Regions from separate parts of the Paenibacillus sp. NPDC058177 genome, predicted to be linked through region 2. Evidence: predicted binding sites of a transcription regulator. Region 2 holds the regulator's gene; each other region holds the start of a gene.

Region 1 (6,368 bases), on a different contig from region 2:
ATAATTTATCCGAAAATATGCCACAAACCGTCCATAAATGAGATATGGGTTTTTACTAGATTTTGTGCTACGAGAGCTAGAGTTCTCTAAGGGCAGGAGACAATTATACATCCGGTTTGTAGGAGAGACGGAGAGTGGGTACAATAAGGGAAAGTAGTTTTTTTTTCAAAAATGAAAAGACAAGGGAGGGATTTAGCATGCCGATAGCTGAAGTTACGGTCATTCCGATTGGCACGGGCAGTACCAGTCTCAGCGCTTATGTTGCGGATATGCAGCGTGTGCTGGAGACAGTGGAGGGAGTGACGTATGAGCTTACATCCATGGGAACCATTATTGAAGGCCCGCTACAGCGGATTCTCGCCGCCGTGGAAGCCCTGCATGAGTCTCCTTTTACTAACGGAGCCCAGCGTGTTTCCACTGCCGTCAAGATCGATGACCGCCGCGACAAGCCCTCTAGCAGTAGAAGTAAGCTTGAGTCCGTAGAGCGTAAGCTCCATGCCGATCCGGCGGAATAGGCGCCTTGCAGACTGCTTTAAATGAGGTTGCATTTTCCATAATACGGAGTATAATATTTTTTGTTTGACGAAGGTAAAGCTTCAAGCTGGTGTAGCTCAGGGGTAGAGCAACGCACTCGTAATGCGTAGGCCGGGGGTTCAATTCCCTTCACCAGCATCCTCAATAAGACGATAATGGCGCGGATTCCGAATTTTTTGGAACTGCGCCTTTTCTGTTCTTCTACCAATTTCCTAAACTAATTTAATTAATTCTCTTTAGTTCTTCATCAATAAAGTTTTGTGTAGCTCTTTCTTTAGAAAATTTATCGTTATTATATTCTTTAGATCCATGCTTTGGAACAGATAAACTTTCCCAACCACTCTTCTTTAGAACTTTTGCAGCGTAAATGATTTGCCCAACGTGATATGGGTAATGTGCCAATTGTCTATTGATTGCTTCAATAACGGTGTGCCCTTCGTTCCTTATATAAATAATTTGTGATAATTGATCGGCATGAATTGAATCAATTGCATTGAATAAACATGTCCAGCCTTCGTTCCATTTTATTAAAAGATTCTCTTTAGTCTTAATGTCATTCTCAAACTCCGAATCTCTATCTCTCCATGATTTTTCTCCGTCAGTGCTTAAAAAATCTGTCCATCTTGAAAGCATATTTCCCCATAAGTGTTTTACTATAGTTGCAATGCTATTGGAATCGTCATTAAAAGTTACAAATAATTGTTCGGGATCTACTTGATTAATGGCTGCTTCCCCAAGGGTTTTGTAATAAAGAAATTGTTTTTTGATACTTTCCAAATAGATTTGCTCATTATCCATTCAAACACCTTGCTTTCGTATATTATTTTTAATGATCTTATTCTATCAGAAGTCCATTATTTCTGTTCGGACACAGGGGCTAATAGAACTCAATAACACATAAATGTGTTGCATTCGTAATGCGTAAGCCCGGGGTCAAATCTCTTCACCAGCGTCCCCAAAAAGACAATAAAGGCGCGGATTCCGTGGGTTCGGAGCCGCGCCTTTTTTTAATTAAAGTACTCGTTAAATTATTTATTTCTTTGCCAAAGTGACGGCTGCTTCTTCTGCTTCTTTAAATGCTTTCTTTAATATCTCGTCCTTGTCCAGTAGAGCAGTCCCTTGTACTCTAAGGGTTTGGAAGTCCTCGATACCAAAGAAATTAAACATCGACTTCAAATATTTATGTGAGTATTCAACTTCAGTATACCAGTCATCATTGGTATAGATTGAACCACTTGCCTGAATGACTACCGTGCTTCTCCCATCCTTTAAAAGTCCCACTGATCCTGTATCGGTATACTTAAATGTCTCCCTTGCAATCATAATGTTATCGACATAATCCTTAAGCTTTGATGGAACGTTGAAGTTATGCAGCGGGTGAACAATAAGATATTTATTAGCACTTTTGAATTGTTGCAATACTTCATTCATTCGTCCGGTTACTTCTTTTTCTTGACTTGTTAGAGTTTCACCCTTTGCAGACTTGTCCCAAGCACCTAGGACAGTCTTATCAATTAAAGGAACCTCATCTTCATATAGGTTAATTTGTTCGATGATTTCATTATTAGGTTTATGCTCTTCATAAGTCTCCATGAAGTGTTTGAATACATTAAGACTGAATGAAGTAGTTGAATCAACTAGAGGGTGTGCGTTAATGATAAGTAGCTTGCTCATTGGATAGTGCCTCCATAATAGTTTTTTTTGTTGTACATTTATGTAGACAAATGAGCAGGGCTATCTGTGACACTAAATCACAAAAAAAGAACTTTTGCTGCATGGTTGTCTTGGTTAATTTTGTCCGGATTTTTCATGGTATATGCAAGTGCGTTCTCGAAGGAGCACGAATCCCAGACACTCGCATTTAGAGTCCAATGGTTATCCTCTTCTTTTACAGACACATCAAAAAGGGATTTTCTATGTGAAATGCAAAAAAAACGCACTCCGATTCTCAGGAGTACGGTTCATATACCATATACGCTGACTTTGCTCGTATGACAAAGTTTCATGCTACTGCTCAGCGTCCCTTTTTAAATACCCTCAATAAAAATAAGACAAGAAAAACAAAAATGAAGACAATACATAGAGCGGTTAAAAGCATTGTTTAGGGGAGGTAATGAGATTAATTAACGTTGAAACGATGACGATAATTACTGAGTATAAAAATGATTTTTTTAACATAGTTATGATGCCTTTCAATTTAAGTATAATTTTATTATATTGGAGTTTCTTAAAAAGCGAAATTTTTATTAAAGCCATATGACGTTCATTGTAATCACCCAAAAAGCTATTGTCACAGCCCTTTATTCCAGAATTATTCAGGTATAATCCGGTCGATCTCATGAATTCGGACAAATATTAAATGAGAAATGGAGGAGTACAAGATGGAGAACGGATATTTTGTGGGCTGGGGTACGCTTGCTTTAATTAATGCCGGACTGGCACAGGGCAAAAACAGAAGTGGACTGAATTGGTTCCTAATCTCATTATTGTGTGGACCGCTTGCGACTTTGTTTATTGTGGTGTTGGATAAGAAGTTCGATATCTAGATAAAAGAGCTATAGTAGGGATATACACCTGATAGCTCAGCGAAATAAAGAAGGAGATAACACAACATGCGTTGCTTAACAATACGGCAGCCCTGGGCTACATTGGTCGCGCTTGGTGAGAAAAACTACGAAACTCGTTCATGGCGAACGACATATCGGGGAGAACTGGCAATCCATGCCGGTCTTAAAATAGACAAGGCAGCATGTAGACGAGAGCCGTTCCAATCAATACTCGCAAAGCACGGCTATACAGAAGAGAATTTACCCACGGGTGTTATTATTGCTACAGGTAAACTGAAGGAGTGCCATGAAATTACCGGATTGAATAGTGTGGCGCAGTGGATAGGCGAGAACGAACGGGCTTTTGGCGACTATACAGAAGGACGCTTCGCTTGGGAGCTAGAGAATGTTCGTCCGCTGGTTCATCACGTTCCGGCCAAAGGTCGGCTAGGATTCTGGGAGTATCCCCTTTCTGAAGAGGAGGAGCATTTCTGATCCTTGTTTAACAAAAATCGTGATATTTTTTAAGCTAATTTTTATCTTAAGATCAGCTTATTTTCAGGTTCGGGGGTTATATTGGATTTACCAAACGCCCCCCAGTGTTTAGTGGTATAGATTTGGGTCCTGCCAACTCCCATGGCAGGGCCTATTTTTTTAACCGATCCTTGGCATAGGGTGGATTTAGAGTTGAGGGGCAGGCTTGATTCCATATTGCTCCTGCTCATTTCGGAAAGCTGAAATATCCAGTCCTAGGTATCTGCGCATATGGATTCCTGCTTGGGCGGCAATGAGTTCATTCAGCAGCAGCATCCGTTCGTGATATCCCCGGCAGATGAATTTGGCTTCAAGGCCATGCGGGAGCTTATGTTGTTCATATACTTTGATGCCGCGCATTCTCATCTCCGTGCGGATATCCCTGAGATCTGCAGTAGCTGCACTGGCTGCCGTATCCAGAACTTCAAGATAAGGTGAAGGTGTTCGAAGCTGTGCGGAAATGATGCTGGCATCGCGTTCAAAAGCGGATAGGATCAGCGGGAGAAGCAAATACGATTTTACCAGATGATTGTCTATACTCTCGGCTTTGTGCATGCATATCACCACCTAAAATGAGAACGTATATTCCTATTCTACTCCGGATTTCAAAAAATATTCAATGGTATTTATAAACAAACATATATATGTGATTTAATTCACAATTTATTTGGAGGAATGATATTATATTTAATTTGAAATACTAAAAAGAAGACTATTGTAATATTGAAGGAGAAGTGGGCCATGGAGCATGAGGGGAATATTTGTCGGGGGATGCTGTTCGGACTGTTCCTGAGTATTCCGTTATGGATATCAATTATCGGCTGGATACAGCTGTTCTAAAAAGAGGATAAAATGACGATTTGAAGCGCCTTTTGGCGCTTTTTTTATTTAAAGATTGTACAAAAAGGAATTCGTTGACAATGTGATAACGCCAAGCTAAACTATTGGTAAATTCATAATAAAACCCATTACATGGGCCTATCGTATGCTGTTTTGCGGGTATTTCTAGCAATTTATTATCGTCATGTATAATAGCAAACCGTCTGAAAAGGCGGGACGCAAAGTCCAGGAGTCTAAAGTGCTAATCAGTGCCATGACCGTCCGACTGCCATGAAGAGAGCTTCTCTACTTCTTGGTGGTCTTTTTTTGTTGTCATCGTAGCTGCTACGAGATCATATAGAATTTAATAGGAGGTGTAAGCATTGAGGAAAAAAATGAAGTCGGCAGTGAAATTGTTCCTGGCAGGGCTGCTGACTGTGGGAAGCACGTTTTCCCTGGGCGTCCCTGTGAACGCAACATCGGGCTTGCCGTATACCCCGACGCCAGTCTTGGGGGTTGCCGGGAATTTTAATGCTTTTGTGTTTGGAGATTTCACGCAGTCGAGCGACCAGATTCACGGGCGACTTGCCGCCGCAGGGAATATCAGCCTGAAAAGTTATGGTGTATCTAAGGATGCCCCGGGCGGCGATGTTCTAATTGCGGGAGGAAACATTAATCTGACTGATGGAACTGTGTATGGCACAGCCGTTTACGGGGGGTCTTTGACCAAGGAAAGGGCTGATATCAAAGAAGGCGAGAGAAAGGCTACTCCAATTGATTTTGCTAGAGAAAAGCAATTTCTGATTAATAAATCGGCTGAGCTGGCGTCTCTCCCTGAAGCAGGATCGTTCACTAAAGAGTACGGGAAAATAACGATTAACGCCCCGGGAGCTTTTAATGTAGTGAATTTATCTGCCTCTGATTTGAAGGATGCCAATGGTCTTCAGTTCAACATTTCAAACAATGGCACTGTTATAGTCAATGTTAGCGGAGGCGCAGTCAGCATTCCGAGTTTTCAAATCTGGGGAGGAAGCCCCCGGAAGGTATTATTTAATTTTTATCAAGCAGGCTCAATCAGTATAGCTAATACAACCATAGAAGGTACAATTCTGGCGCCGAAAGCAAGTGTGTTCTACAATTACGCGGAATTGCATGGTACGTTGATAGCCACTTCATTCAACGGTTTTGTGCAAATGCACCATTATCCGTTTGAAGGAACCACCCCGTCAACAACGCCTACGCCTACGCTAAGCCCAAGCCCAAGCCCAAGTCCGACACCAACCGTGACACCAACACCGTCACCAAGTGCAACGCCGAAGCCGACAGCAACACCGACAGCAACGGCCACACCAAGTGCGACGCCAACAGCTACACCGACAGCGACGGTAACACCAAGTGCGACGCCAACGCCAACACCGACGGCAACGCCAAGTGCGACGCCAACCGCTACACCAAGTGCGACGCCAACCGCTACACCAAGTGCGACGCCAACGGCTACACCGACAGCGACAACTAAACCAAGTCCAACGCCAAAACCAACGTCCACACCAAAGCCAACACCGTGCCCAACACCAGCACCAACGCCAACACCGACACCGTGCCCAACGCCAACACCAACACCAAAGCCGACAAAAACACCCAAGCCAACGGTAACGCCGAAGCCGACAGCAACGCCGAAGCCGACAGCAACGCCGAAGCCAACAGCAACGCCGAAGCCAACAGCAACGCCGAAGCCAACAGCAACGCCGAAGCCAACAGCGACACCGACGCCAACGGCAACGCCAACAGCGACGCCGACGCCAACACCAACGGCAACACCGACACCAACGGCTACGCCGACACCAACGGCAACGCCAACAGCGACACCGACGGCAACGCCGACACCAACACCAACGGCAACGCCGACAGCGACGCCGAAGCCAACACCGACACCAA
Region 2 (6,368 bases):
TGGACATCGTGGTTGTCCCGTCCGAGCCAGTCGCTTTCATCTTCCGGTCGCAGAATAACAGGCATTCGGTCATGAATCTCTGCCATTAATGTATTGGGAGTGGTCGTGATAATCGTGCAGGTGGCCAGCTTCTGGCCTTTCGGGTCCATCCATATATCATATAAAGCAGCCATGGAGAAAATACTGCCGTCCGACATGCCGATTCTCATGGGCTGTTTGCGACCGTCTAGCTGTTTCCAATCATAATAGCCGTCAGCTGGGATCAGGCACCGCCGTGCCGCCACGAGTTTCTTGAACGAGGCCTTCTCCAATAATGACTCCCCGCGGGCGTTGATCATCTTGCTGCCAATCTTGTCGTCCTGCGCCCAGGATGGGACAAGGCCCCAACGCAGTTCACCGATTCGGTTGCCGGTGCCTGTATGAATCACAGCCGGTATATGCTGCATGGGAGCGGCATTGTATCTGGGGGCATAATGAAGGATACTGGCGTCATTCGTAAGATATCTCAACATTAGTTCTTCAATAGAAACTGTAATGGTGTAACGTCCACACATGATGAAAGCCCTCCGAACATTAGTTTTTACCAGTGTACTATACTTCCGCGCCAGAAATAAATAAGATCTACCTTTGTGTGGACCTTTTACATTTCCCTCAAATGTAAGCTTTCACCTCTAATACAGGAGTACATTTTCTTTTCCAATTTGCCCATACTTCGTAGGATATTGTTACATATTCTGTTCTGTAGTCATTAATCTGAAGGAGGAATTCACATGGGTGCAGAACATTGTGGACCGGTAGTAAGTCCTTGGACATCTACAGGAACGATTTTGGTGCTTTACATTCTGCTTGTGATCATCTTGAGTATTTGCTGGATTTAATGAAGAGAAAACTGAACTAATCTGACAATAAGTTAGCCGGGAAGAAAAATCATCTTATCTCAAGGGCGGATCTTTTGTTACTGCAAAACCTGGTGTCTTCATAAAAAAAAGGAGGAATTACTCATGGGTCAATATGCTGGAGGATACGGTTTGGGCACATCTACTGCTGCAATCTTGGTTCTTTTCATCTTGTTGGTTATCATCACTAAATCTTTCTGGCTTTAATTTGATTACGTCTCCATGTTCAAGCCGTCAGACAATGTCTGACGGCTTTTTGCATTTCAAATCTGCTGACACTGGGAGCTTAACGCCGTATAGTCACCCGAGTTCCAATTGGAACCAGCGCAGCAAGTGTCAGCACATCTTGATTAAACATTCGAATACACCCATGCGAGACCTGATGTCCGATGGAAGAAGGATCGTTCGTCCCGTGAATGCCATAATGCGGCTTGGAAAGTCCCATCCAGAATACCCCGAATGGGCCCCCGGGATTGGGCTGTTTGTTAATGATCGTATAATCTCCCTCTGGTGTTGTGGTCAGCATGGTTCCGATTCCAACAGGGAAACCTCTGACGACAGAATCGTTGTCCAGCAAATAAAGCATCCGTTGTGTCAAATCGACGATAATTCGGTAATTGGGCATAGGATCAGCACTCCTTTGATATCAGGATATGTGCGGAGTAGGGGTGCCGTTAATGCGAAGAGTTGTTGAAAATAAGAAGGTTATCAAAGGGTGAGAGTATGAATAAACAAAAGACTGCTCCGCGTAACGGAACAGTCTTCTAAATAGAGTCATTATTGATGAGTTAGTGGACATCCCGGAACAATCCGATGACCTTGCCCAGAATGCTTACCCGATTCAGGCGCAGTGGCTCATAGGACGGATTCTCTGGCTGGAGACGAATATGATCGCGTTCCTTATAAAAGGTCTTGACGGTAGCTTCATCGTCTTCAGTCATAGCGACAACAATATCACCGTTATCTGCGGTTTGCTGCTGGCGCACAATGACATAATCGCCGTTCATAATACCAGCATCGATCATACTGTCACCAAGAACAGAGAGCATGAACACTTTGTTGTCACCAACGTAATGCGTTGGGAGCGGGAAATAGTCCTCGATGTTCTCCGTTGCGGTGATAGGCACCCCGGCGGTAACCTTACCTACAACAGGAACACGAGTAATCGTCTGGGCAAATTGATGGACATTCTCCGAGTCTTCCTGGCCAAGCAGTTCAATGGCACGCGGCTTTGTCGGATCCCTGCGGATCAGGCCTTTCTTCTCAAGACGGTCCAGATGACCGTGCACCGTGGAACTGGAGGCGAGGCCTACAGCTTCCCCGATTTCCCGTACGGAAGGAGGATAACCCTTGCTGCGGACTTCGTTACGTATAAATTCCAGGATCGCCAGCTGGCGACTCGAAATCTTTGACATCAGAATCAACCCCATATAGTAATGTTTGGGAAAATTATAACATAGAACTGTCGTTCGCACAAACATAAGTTCTAACGTTATCAATAGTTTAAGAGAAGCGAACAAGGATGAGAACAGTAGGGAGAATGGTATATTCAATAATTGACTAGTACGTTGAGGAAATGAGCAAGATCGGCAAGGGAAATAAGCACATCAGGATCATTTTTTGCAACCAAAAAGGCAATTTAATAAGAGGGGAACAATTGTTCGAAAATAGTATTGATCAAAACACATGTTCGTGTTATATTGTTTTTGAAAGTAAGAACAAGTGTTTGGAGGATGATGAATCATGTTAAAGTACAGTACATACCATAGCATCTATGACGAGGGTACAGAAGTTAACTCTGCAGGACAAACTTTAGGTTCCGGAATAATAAATAGAATTCAAGAAATCACCAAGGTGCTGTCGAAAGGATTAAGTCCGTTGTCTAGAACATTTAACTTCTATAAGATAGCTCTTTTTTTGCTGCTGATTGTTGCAGGATTTACTGTAGTAGGTAATGTGTTTGCTGGTCCCGTCAATCTTGCGAAGCAAGAGAAGAAGATTGTTGTTGCACCTGGAGACACACTCTGGAGCATTGCTCTCAAGAATAAACCGGCCAAGATGAAGACAGCCGTATATATAGAAGGAATTAAACGATCGAGCCAATTGACCGACAGTCATATTCGAGCAGGAGATATTATAACAGTGCCGTTATTTTAAGAACTTCATGATCATAGATAGGAACATCAGAGAGCTTGCAGGGGGTAAACCTTGACAAGCTCTTTTTCTCATGGCAAAGTTAGAATGAATTTATTAGGGAGGCGAAATCTTTGGATATAGATGTATTGGTTGCACGAATTAATGAACTGGCACGCAAGCAGAAGAGCGAAGGCCTGAATGAAGAGGAAACGGCTGAACGCGCTAAGCTCCGTGAAATTTACCTGGGTAACATCCGCCGTAATTTTCGGTCCCAACTGGATACCATTGAATTCGTAGATAAATAAGCGCTGAACAAGGAGCAGAGGCTTCGTATGAACCCTCTGTTTCTTTTCATAGATATTTCAGGATGACTAGGGGGAAATGACATGGCCCGTTCTTGGGAAAGAATGGTTCAACGCAATTCACAGCAACTCAATAAGCAAAGAAAGAAACAGGGGAAGGATGCTATTCATTCCGCGAACTCCACTACAAAGACCAGCGATGTATTCAAGGGTCGCAATATCGTATTGCCCGTTGCTCTCGTTGCGCTAGGTGTGCTGTATTGGATCATCGGCACTCTGGATCAAAGTGGAGGTAGCGTCTTCATGCACTGGCTAGGCGTTGGGTTGTACTTGCTGCTGGCAGTTATGCTGTATTTCCGTCGTCCTTTCCTGAAGGTAGAGCGGAACAGATTATCCACTATCAAATTCAACCGCGAACGTTGGCTGCCTGCTACCGATATTGAGAAAATCACAGTCTCGCGTAGTGCTGTCACGATTAAGTATAAAGGCAAACGTACCACTTGGATGTTCTCCAAGCTGATTAACCGTTATGACACGGCTGCGATGGGCGAACGACTGCAAGAATTCGGTAAGGTCAACAACATTCCGGTAGAGCAATTGTAAACAATAGAGAGCAGTTCACTTCAGGGAGAGGGAGTTACTTAAATGCCGATTACCGCTGTACTGTTTGATTTGGACGATACGCTGCTTTGGGATGAACGCAGTGTTGAGGAATCGTTCCTTTCCGCTTGTGAGGGTGCAGGAGACGCTGTGGATCCCCATGAGTTGGAAGCTGCTGTACGTAGAGAAGCCAGAGGTTTGTATGAATCCTATGAGACTTTTCCGTTTACCAAAATGATTGGGATTAACCCGTTTGAAGCGCTTTGGGCCAACTTCAGTGCTGGTGAGCAGCCTGAATTCCGTCAGTTGGAACAGCTGGCACCGATCTACCGCAAAGAGTCTTGGCGCCGGGGGCTTGCATCGCTTGGTGTAGATGACGAAGTCCTTGCTGAGACGCTCGCGGCCAAGTTTGCATCTGAACGCCGCAGCCGTCCTTATATGTACGAAGAGACCTTGCAGGTATTGGATCAGCTACGCGGAAAAGTGAAGCTGTTGTTGCTAACCAACGGTTGTCCTGCCCTTCAGCAAGAGAAACTGGACGGGGTGCCGGAACTGATTCCTTATTTTGATCATATTGTGATCTCTGGCAGTTTTGGCAAAGGCAAACCGGATACTTCGATTTTCGAGCATGCCCTTGGCTTGCTGGACATTGCGCCGGAGCAGGGCATCATGGTCGGTGACAAGCTGACTACCGATATTCTCGGCGGCTTGAGTACAGGACTTACGACCGTCTGGATTAACCGTACCGGTAAGGACAAAGATCCGGCGATTACGCCGGACTATGAAATCGGACATCTAGCGGAGCTGCTTCCGCTGGTACAAACTCTGTAAGGAACTTTTTTGTATAGAGCCGCCTCCTGAAGTAGATTTTCTACGGATGGGGCGGCTTTTTCTATTACTAGTATGTTAATGAAGCAGTCTTTCCTTCCTGAAAAAATGTAAATAATGTGTATAATAGAAAGAGAATTATTACACCGAGGGCTCCATGCAGCAATGTTTGATGCTATAAAAGATGAATAAAAGAGATTAACAAAAAGCGAGTAGGAACGGAAGGGAAGATTGGAACTGTAGGAGCGATGGCGTTCGTCTGAAAGCTTTCCGAAGGAAAGCTAGCATCGAAAGCATAAACTGTCACCGGATTCCAACCGCCATAAGCGGTACAAATGAAAGAATTCTGGGGACAACAGTGACCGAAAGTCCAAACTTCACCGGAGTGACGCCGAGCCTTACGTTCGTATCTTAAACTCATCTTACATAGCAACTCTAGTAATAAGATAACCATTATATCAGGAGGGCTTCAGATGTTGAACCCGAGGAAAACGGTCTCATTATTAGGTATTGTATTCACATTGCTACTGGCAGGCTGCGCCTCCGGAACAGGTGGGGGAGGGCATGCCGGTCATTCTGTAGATATGTCTATGGAGCCGATCAAAGTAGAACTGGACTGGAGTCCGGCTGAAGTTACAGTGAGCAGTCCGGTTACATTCGAAGCTACGGTAACCAAGGAAGGTAAACCTGTGGATGATGCCAGGGAAGTGCTTTTTGAAATCGTCAACAAAGAGGGTAAGACTGAAAAAATGGAACTAAAAGGCTCTTCGGCAGGAGACGGGAAGTACACCGCAGAAGGAACCTTTGCCGAGGAAGGGCTTTACAATGTGACCTCTCATGTAACCGCACGGACACAGCATTCCATGCCAAGCAAGGAGCTTTCCGTTAAGCCATTGCCATAATTACGATAGCATGACTTGAACAGCGATGAATCGGCAGAGACGGAAGGAAGACTTTCCGAATTCCCTTTATTCTGCTAAACTTACTCTAATGTTTTACTGGGGGGATAGGAACGTGGCTAAATATACACTTGCAGAGAGCTTACAGCAACGCATTTTGATTCTTGATGGCGCAATGGGGACCATGATCCAGCAGGTCCCGCTTACTGGAGAAGATTTTGGTGGAGAAGAACTGGACGGTTGTAATGAAATGTTGGTGCTTACAAGGCCAGAAGTTATTCAGACGATCCATGAGCAGTACCTGGAAGCAGGTGCTGATCTCATCGAAACCAATACATTTGGAGCTACATCAGTCGTTCTTGCGGAGTATGATATTCCGCAGCGGGCACGTGAGATTAACCTGGCAGCCGCCAAACTGGCGCGCAATGCTGTCGAAAAGTATGAGACTCCAGATCACCCGCGTTATGTAGTTGGTGCTATGGGTCCTACAACGAAGACTTTGTCGGTAACCGGCGGTGTCACGTTTGCGGAACTGGTGGACAGTTATGAGGAACAGGCAGTTGCCTTGATCGATGGTGAAGTCGATGTGCTGCTGCTAGAGACCTCACAGGATACCCTGAATGTTAAAGCGGGCAGTATCGGCATCCGTAATGCTTTTGAGAAAACCGGTATTACACTACCTGTTATGATTTCGGGTACGATTGAGC
Region 3 (6,368 bases), on a different contig from region 2:
TGTCATGATTGCGCCATTCTCATTTGTCTTACTCAAATAGACATAACTGCCTTCAGGAGTTTGAAGTTCCCCTTTATCTGTAAGTAGTTGCGATGTATGAAGCCTCTGATTAAGTTCTGCCTGCCATGCTTCTCCAGTTTTTTGTATTGTCTCCGGATACGTTGTTTGGGAAAGTGCCGGCTCAGTCGAATCCCTCTCATCTGCAGTTGTATAGAGCAATTCCAGATTATTACCGATAAATAAGTATACAGGGCCTTGCTCACTTGTCGTTAAGGATGTTAGCATCTTACGGATTTGTAGGGGTTTAATATCAAAGGTAGTAAAGCCGATTACTTCTCTAGTAAAAACATCTATGAATGGCTTATTGACACGTAATCTGGGTTCTCTATTATTATGTGTAACTTGAAAGGGCTGCTTAAGCTCTGTATGCGCATAAGACATCTCACGGTTTTTAAAATCAGGAATTGTAACTATGGAATTATAATGATCTCGAATATTGAACTGCTTGTTTGTTAGTGCGCTTTTGTAAGAAACTGCACCTATCTCGCTGTAATTCGCATATATTTTCTCAAGCCTCTGCGCAATATAGACACTCTCAGCAGGGGTTTGCGGGTCTTTTTCTGACAATAATCTAACAAGCTCAGGATCAGAAAAGTATGTTAGGCCAAGTAGTGACAAATCATGAAAATAAGACTGCAATTCTGACATCGTAATTGACATCGAATTCTGATTAAGCTCAACTAACTGGCGTTTAATTGCTTTGCCCGTGATCTGATACGACAAATAGTTAGAAATAATGAAAGGAACAGTTGTCGCTACGATTAAGCTGATAATAATTTTAGATATAATGCTCCCTTTGATAAATTTCATCTAGTCATCCTCCACTCACTCCCCATTGCCAGTACATTGTAGCACAGCAATAGAGGAGTTTGTAAGCTGATTAAGAACGACAGTAGTGATGTTAAACGATATAGGCTTCCACAATCTGGTCTACACGAATCCACTTCCATTCCTCCGCCCACTGCAGCTTAATCTCCCGCGAGTGGGTGTGAATGGAGGTCACAAAGCCGCTCACCGCCTCATTCTCGAACGGATCGAACAGAATCACCGTGACGCACACATGACTTCGCAGTGACAGCGCCAGGGTGCTCTCAATCTCCTCCTGCTTCTGCTCATCCAGTACCGGCTGGATGCGGCGCAGCGTCTCCCGTTCATCGCTGATAATCCGGTTCTTGTGCTCCGGCAGCATCATCCGGCTGCTCTCCCATAATCCGTTACCTTCCAGCTTCTTACCCATTGCCTGGCCTCCTTCGGTTCAATTAATAATTCCACATAACACGAACGTATGTTTGTATTATATCCATAGTCAAGTCCTTTAATCAATATGAAAAAAATGACAATCCGCACGCAAAAAAGCGCCCACAGCTGTGCTGTGCAGCGCCTTTTATCGTCATCCCCAGGCATAGGGGCAGGGTATCTTATGGTTTAACATTTTCCAAATCTGTTCCGGTTACCACCTTGGAATCAGCGGCTGCCTTCGGGTCAGCATCCTTGTCCGGCTCCAAAAGTCCAGTAGCCACTCTGGCTTCGTTGAGCTTAGAGATTCCGTACAGCATCGCGAGATCTGCATTCTGATTAAGCTCGTTGAATTCGTCGGCGGACACATCAGCAGAATCGGCACCTTTTGAAGCTTTTTCTTTTAAAGAATAGGCACTTTGAAAAGCAATCTGAGCCTCATCCAGCAGCTTCTTAACTTTCTCCGGCAGACGGTCGGAGATTTCAACCTTTTTCGCCTGAGATGAGATATCAGTAGCCGTATCCTTGAACTGAGCAATGGCTTTCTCCATTTCTTTGGATGTAGCTGTCCCAGCCGAGTACGCGGCGATCGTCTTGTTGAATTGCTCCCGCGACGATTTTCCTAATTGTTCAATTTTGGACATTTCATTGTAATAATTTTGCACAGATTCCTGCACTTCTTCCTCCGACAGCGCCGCGGTTGAAGCAGAATCATTATAGCTGCAGGCTGAGAGCGTTAGAACCAGCCCAATCAACCCTATTAGCCAAGCTCGTTTCATCGTTTACATTCCCCCCACATAACAGAATAATGTCGGTTATTGTAAAGTGCAAATGAAATTAATGTAAATCGGGGGAAAATGCAAAAAAAATACATCATAGCTATGTGTGCAACCAATGACCGGATAAGGCAGTATAATAATAAATATAACAAATGTTTATGGGGAGAGGAGGTTCATTCGATGCCTTATTGTACAGCCTGTGGAACAGAATATAAGCAGGCCGCTAAATTTTGCGGAGAATGTGGGACCGCGCTGAACGGAGGAGCTTCACCGACAGCCGAGCGCACGCTGCGAGACCTGACGCCTGCTCAGGAAATCAAGCTATGGGAAGGAAAGCCGGCGGGCATATCCGACCGACTGAAGGGTCTTGTGGGCCTTAATACGACTACTTATACGATTACAAGCCAGAGAATTATAGTAAAGACAGGCCTGATCGGTAAAAATGTCGAAGAGATTGAACTGCTCCGAATTCGTGACCTGGGAGTATCCCAATCCATTCTGGATCGCATGCTCGGTATCGGGACACTGACAATCTTTTCCGATGATGCTTCATCGCCCGAGCTGTGGTTCCGCAAGATCCATGGTGCCCATACTGTCAAGGATGCGCTGCGCAAAGCAGTACGTGATGAAAAGACTGTTAATAACATTAGCTATCGCGAACAGATTTGACCTTATACGCCTTTGTTGCAGATCAAACAGCCCCGGATCATTTCCGGGGCTGTTACCTCGTTGACTTCTATATAGAGAATTCCACATAGCCCTGCGTTAAGGAAGAAAGAATGCCGCCGCCGGGATGACCTCCTTGACCTGACTGGGACTCTCCCACATCAGCACGGCCCGCGCATCACCCTGATTCTCATAGAACTCCACTTTGATGTCATGCAGCTTGCCAGCGATCAGATTAACAATACCTTTTCGCTCCTGTCCACTCTGCTTGATCCAGCTGTCAATAACCAGCTGTCCGTCAATCCAGATTCGAATGCCATCATCGGATGAAGAGTACACCGTGTAACCCTCACTATAAGTCGCACTGAGCCTTCCGTTCCAGCGTACAGAGAAGAAGTCCACACCGATTGCCGGGTCCGGCGAGCCTTGTCTCCAGACAAAGTTAATATTGGCATCCGTCCGTACTAAAGCTGGCATTCCGCTAAGAAGCATATTATTAAAATACTCTCCCCGCAGACCACTGACAGGGACTGGCGGACTACCCTCAGGCTTGGAAGCCTGAACTGCAAGTGCCTTCGTATATTCACTCCTGTTGATGGTGAAGCTGGCATTCATAAAATCCTTGATAGCCGACTCCGTATTGCTCTCATAAAGAAGCTTGCCCCAGGTCATCAGGTAAGACCACCTGCGCTGTGACTTGGCAAGTAGTGCAGGTGACGGAAGCTTGCCATTCTCCCCAATAGCAATCAGCTTGCCCCGCCCAAGATCCCACAGCCGATTATGAAACTCATCCTTAAATTCACTGTTATAGATATCGAGTGCCAGAATATCCACCCTCGCCCCGCCGGGGTAATAAGCTTCTTGCGCTTCAACTCCATCACCGTCTGCATTTGGGCTCCACACCCATAGTATATTGTTCAACTTATGAGTCTTCGTGAAATGATCGAACATCAAATTCCAAAGTGTGATGAACTTGCTCTTGCGCCCCCACCAGAACCAACCGCCGTTCATCTCGTGATATGGCCTCCATAACACAGGAACACCAGCATCCGCTAACTTGCGCAAAGACAAAGCAACGTCATCGAGATCGGCAAGCAGTGCAGCATTCTGGGGAGTGCCGGGCGTTACGTATTTATCGAATTCTGCATTACTCAGATTCATAGATACATTAGACCAGGCCGGGGCTGTTCCAGGCAGATGAGCGTGATAGGTCAGGGCTACAATCCCTCCGGACTGGTACCAGCGGATTGCACTGGCGACTACCCCGCCTCTTTGGCTGCGGATCAGTTCTGGCGTCTGGTTGTTGATGGCTCCCAGTTCGTAACCATGGAGCCCGGCATATTGTCCCCCAGTCGTCTTCAGCTTATTGCTGAATTCATCGGGACTTTCGAGATAATCATGCTGTCCGTTAATAATCCCCGTGCCTTGTAAAGCATATAACGTCCTCAGAAGATTTCGGGCAGGAACCGTCAAATTCGGATTGGCCGGGGTCATGACCCAATTCCTGAACGCCGTCTGCCACTGCACATCGTTTACCAGCCGTGATGCAGAATCTAACAGCTGCCAAAGTACCCCTTGTTCCATTAGCCCTCACCACCCTTGTACTTTTGGTACATAGTATGAAAAGGCCCTGTACACGGACGCGGCTAATCTACAGGACAGAGAGCCTGTCTTTAGAATCTGCTGTTTCTCTGCTCGATTTTATCAGCGATATACAAATCCAGGCGCTATAATTGGAAATACGCTATACTGATTGAAGCGCAGAAAAAGGAGGAGCAGAAGTGAAGTTACGTAAATTAATCGGCAGTCTCATCATTGTTGCGCTGCTAGCTCTGGGTTCTTACTGGTATGAAGAGGACGGACAGTTCCCGCCATCATCCCCATCCGATTCTGAAATTGTCCAGCTGGTCTTTCCCTCGGATCGTTATCCGGAGACAGCTAAGCACATCCAGGATGCCATTGCAAAGGGTGAGTCCGCCATATGCACAATCGATCGTGAGCAAGCAGAGAACAACCGCCGCCTCTCTCTAAAGGGCGTCCCTACCAAGAAGGGCTATGACCGCGACGAATGGCCAATGGCGATGTGCAAGGAAGGCGGAGAAGGCGCAGATATTGAATACATATCGCCAAGCGACAACCGCGGCGCCGGAAGTTGGGTTGGCAATCAGCTAGAAGGATATGCGGACGGTGTTCGCGTGGAGTTCATGTTCCAATAATGACAGAACCGGCCCCGGATAACCTCCGGGGCCTTATTATGTAAAGGTGTCCACAATATTCGCCATCCACACCCACCTGAATGTGCCATTGTTCAACTCTAACTTGATTTGCAGCGGTTTGACGTTCATAATCCGCACAATTCCACTTAGTTTTTCAGTGCCAAACGGGTCCCAAGTATACATAGAAATCCTGCACCCGTTCTGAAACGAATAAAAAATATCTTCCATTATCGCCTTGCATTGAGCCACCGTTAATTCAGGCTTACCGCGGTACTCCATATCTCTGCACTCCACCTCTAGTCGCTCCAGTAAGCCCTTCATCCAAAATTCCTGACTTGCTGCTATGCCGAAATTCCCAATATTGCTGGTCATGATGTCTGTCCCCCTGCCGAAATTTAACGATTGATTTTATTATATGCGAACAAATGTTCTTGATGCAATGTTTAAAATCCTCTATTTCAGTTTAAAATAGAATGGAATTTTATCCATAAACGGAGAGCCAGGTGTTCTATATTTGTTATCGCGGAAGAAGACTATACGGACCCATGTCTGAAACCGAGGCCTTGCAGGAATGGTTTACCTTATCGGGAACGATCAAAGAATTGTACATTGTCGAAGTGGATCCGAATACCGGAAGAATCAAACGCCAAATTGGGCCTGCGCGCAGAAAAAAGAAATAACCCCCGCCCGGCTAAGGCCAGGGGGGGACAGTACGATAAAGCTATCCTAGAACAAACAGGCTTTAGTGATGATAACCAACAGAATGAAGAGAACCAGAATAGCACCTGTAGAAGTAAAAGGACTTACACACGGAGCGACAACCGGAGCTTCATTTACCGGACTAACATTTCCACAACCGCAACCATATCCTGCACCCATTTAAATTTCCTCCTTAGAATGATGAATATTGAATACAGCTCAGAATATGTGAAATTCCGCCTTGAGGTATGGGCCAACAGGTAAAGAAATGCGTGACAATTATATCAAGGCCTTGACTGAGCTATTTTTGTGTACCCTGCCTGCTTATAAAAAAGAATATCCTTGTCGATATAGCTTATAGAGGGAGGTGCGACATGGATATTGCAGCATTATCTACTTCAATGAGCCAGGCATCCCTGGCCCAGGCTGTGGGTATACAGGTATTAAGCATTGCTAAGGACCAGGCAGAAACTCAGAGCCAGAATCTGGTGCAGATGCTTGAACAAAGCGTTCATCCTAGCTTAGGAAAAACACTTGATATTCGCGTCTGATTGTTTTATGCTAATCTAACAAGAACATTAGTTCCCTTTTTTAAAAGTATTTCAAAAGACACCAGGCGGAAAGCAGACATCTGCTTTCTCCGCCTCTCTGTATTTCACAAGCCCTCCGGGCTTTTCTTTTACTTTTAAATACGAACATACGATCCTATAAC

The links. The regulator LexA, encoded in region 2, represses DNA repair genes until DNA is damaged. The targets are predictions, from matches to a motif close to CGAACATATGTTCG.
Region 1: ACFVU8_RS24395 (YhjD family protein) is a predicted target of LexA. The motif match lies at 4,248-4,261, and genes of this name have one in related genera.
Region 3: ACFVU8_RS11610 (YolD-like family protein) is a predicted target of LexA. The motif match lies at 5,376-5,389, and genes of this name have one in related genera.

What each region holds. Positions count from the first base shown of each region.
Region 1 is NZ_JBHVVB010000007.1:178,942-185,309, reverse strand. Features, by position in the region: gene ACFVU8_RS24425 (MTH1187 family thiamine-binding protein) at 198-515, shown strand; tRNA gene ACFVU8_RS24420 (tRNA-Thr) at 601-672, shown strand; gene ACFVU8_RS24415 (DUF1572 family protein) at 757-1,332, opposite strand; gene ACFVU8_RS24410 (FMN-dependent NADH-azoreductase) at 1,567-2,208, opposite strand; gene ACFVU8_RS24405 (hypothetical protein) at 2,916-3,080, shown strand; gene ACFVU8_RS24400 (ASCH domain-containing protein) at 3,147-3,575, shown strand; gene ACFVU8_RS24395 (YhjD family protein) at 3,762-4,169, opposite strand; cyclic di-GMP riboswitch class I at 4,638-4,727, shown strand; gene ACFVU8_RS24390 (choice-of-anchor A family protein) at 4,817-6,368, shown strand, end outside.
Region 2 is NZ_JBHVVB010000001.1:743,231-749,598, forward strand. Features, by position in the region: gene ACFVU8_RS03510 (SOS response-associated peptidase) at 1-554, opposite strand, end outside; gene ACFVU8_RS03515 (sporulation protein YjcZ) at 1,002-1,103, shown strand; gene ACFVU8_RS03520 (L,D-transpeptidase) at 1,183-1,521, opposite strand; gene lexA (transcriptional repressor LexA) at 1,685-2,311, opposite strand; gene ACFVU8_RS03530 (LysM peptidoglycan-binding domain-containing protein) at 2,640-3,053, shown strand; gene ACFVU8_RS03535 (DUF896 domain-containing protein) at 3,164-3,337, shown strand; gene ACFVU8_RS03540 (DUF502 domain-containing protein) at 3,419-3,937, shown strand; gene ACFVU8_RS03545 (HAD family hydrolase) at 3,980-4,765, shown strand; gene ACFVU8_RS03550 (FixH family protein) at 5,236-5,664, shown strand; gene metH (methionine synthase) at 5,753-6,368, shown strand, end outside.
Region 3 is NZ_JBHVVB010000002.1:340,592-346,959, forward strand. Features, by position in the region: gene ACFVU8_RS11580 (sensor histidine kinase) at 1-870, opposite strand, end outside; gene ACFVU8_RS11585 (YolD-like family protein) at 962-1,297, opposite strand; gene ACFVU8_RS11590 (hypothetical protein) at 1,479-2,075, opposite strand; gene ACFVU8_RS11595 (PH domain-containing protein) at 2,256-2,744, shown strand; gene ACFVU8_RS11600 (glycosyl hydrolase) at 2,841-4,325, opposite strand; gene ACFVU8_RS11605 (DNA-entry nuclease) at 4,523-4,957, shown strand; gene ACFVU8_RS11610 (YolD-like family protein) at 4,994-5,329, opposite strand; gene ACFVU8_RS11615 (hypothetical protein) at 5,503-5,637, shown strand; gene ACFVU8_RS11620 (hypothetical protein) at 5,684-5,836, opposite strand; gene ACFVU8_RS11625 (YjfB family protein) at 6,031-6,207, shown strand.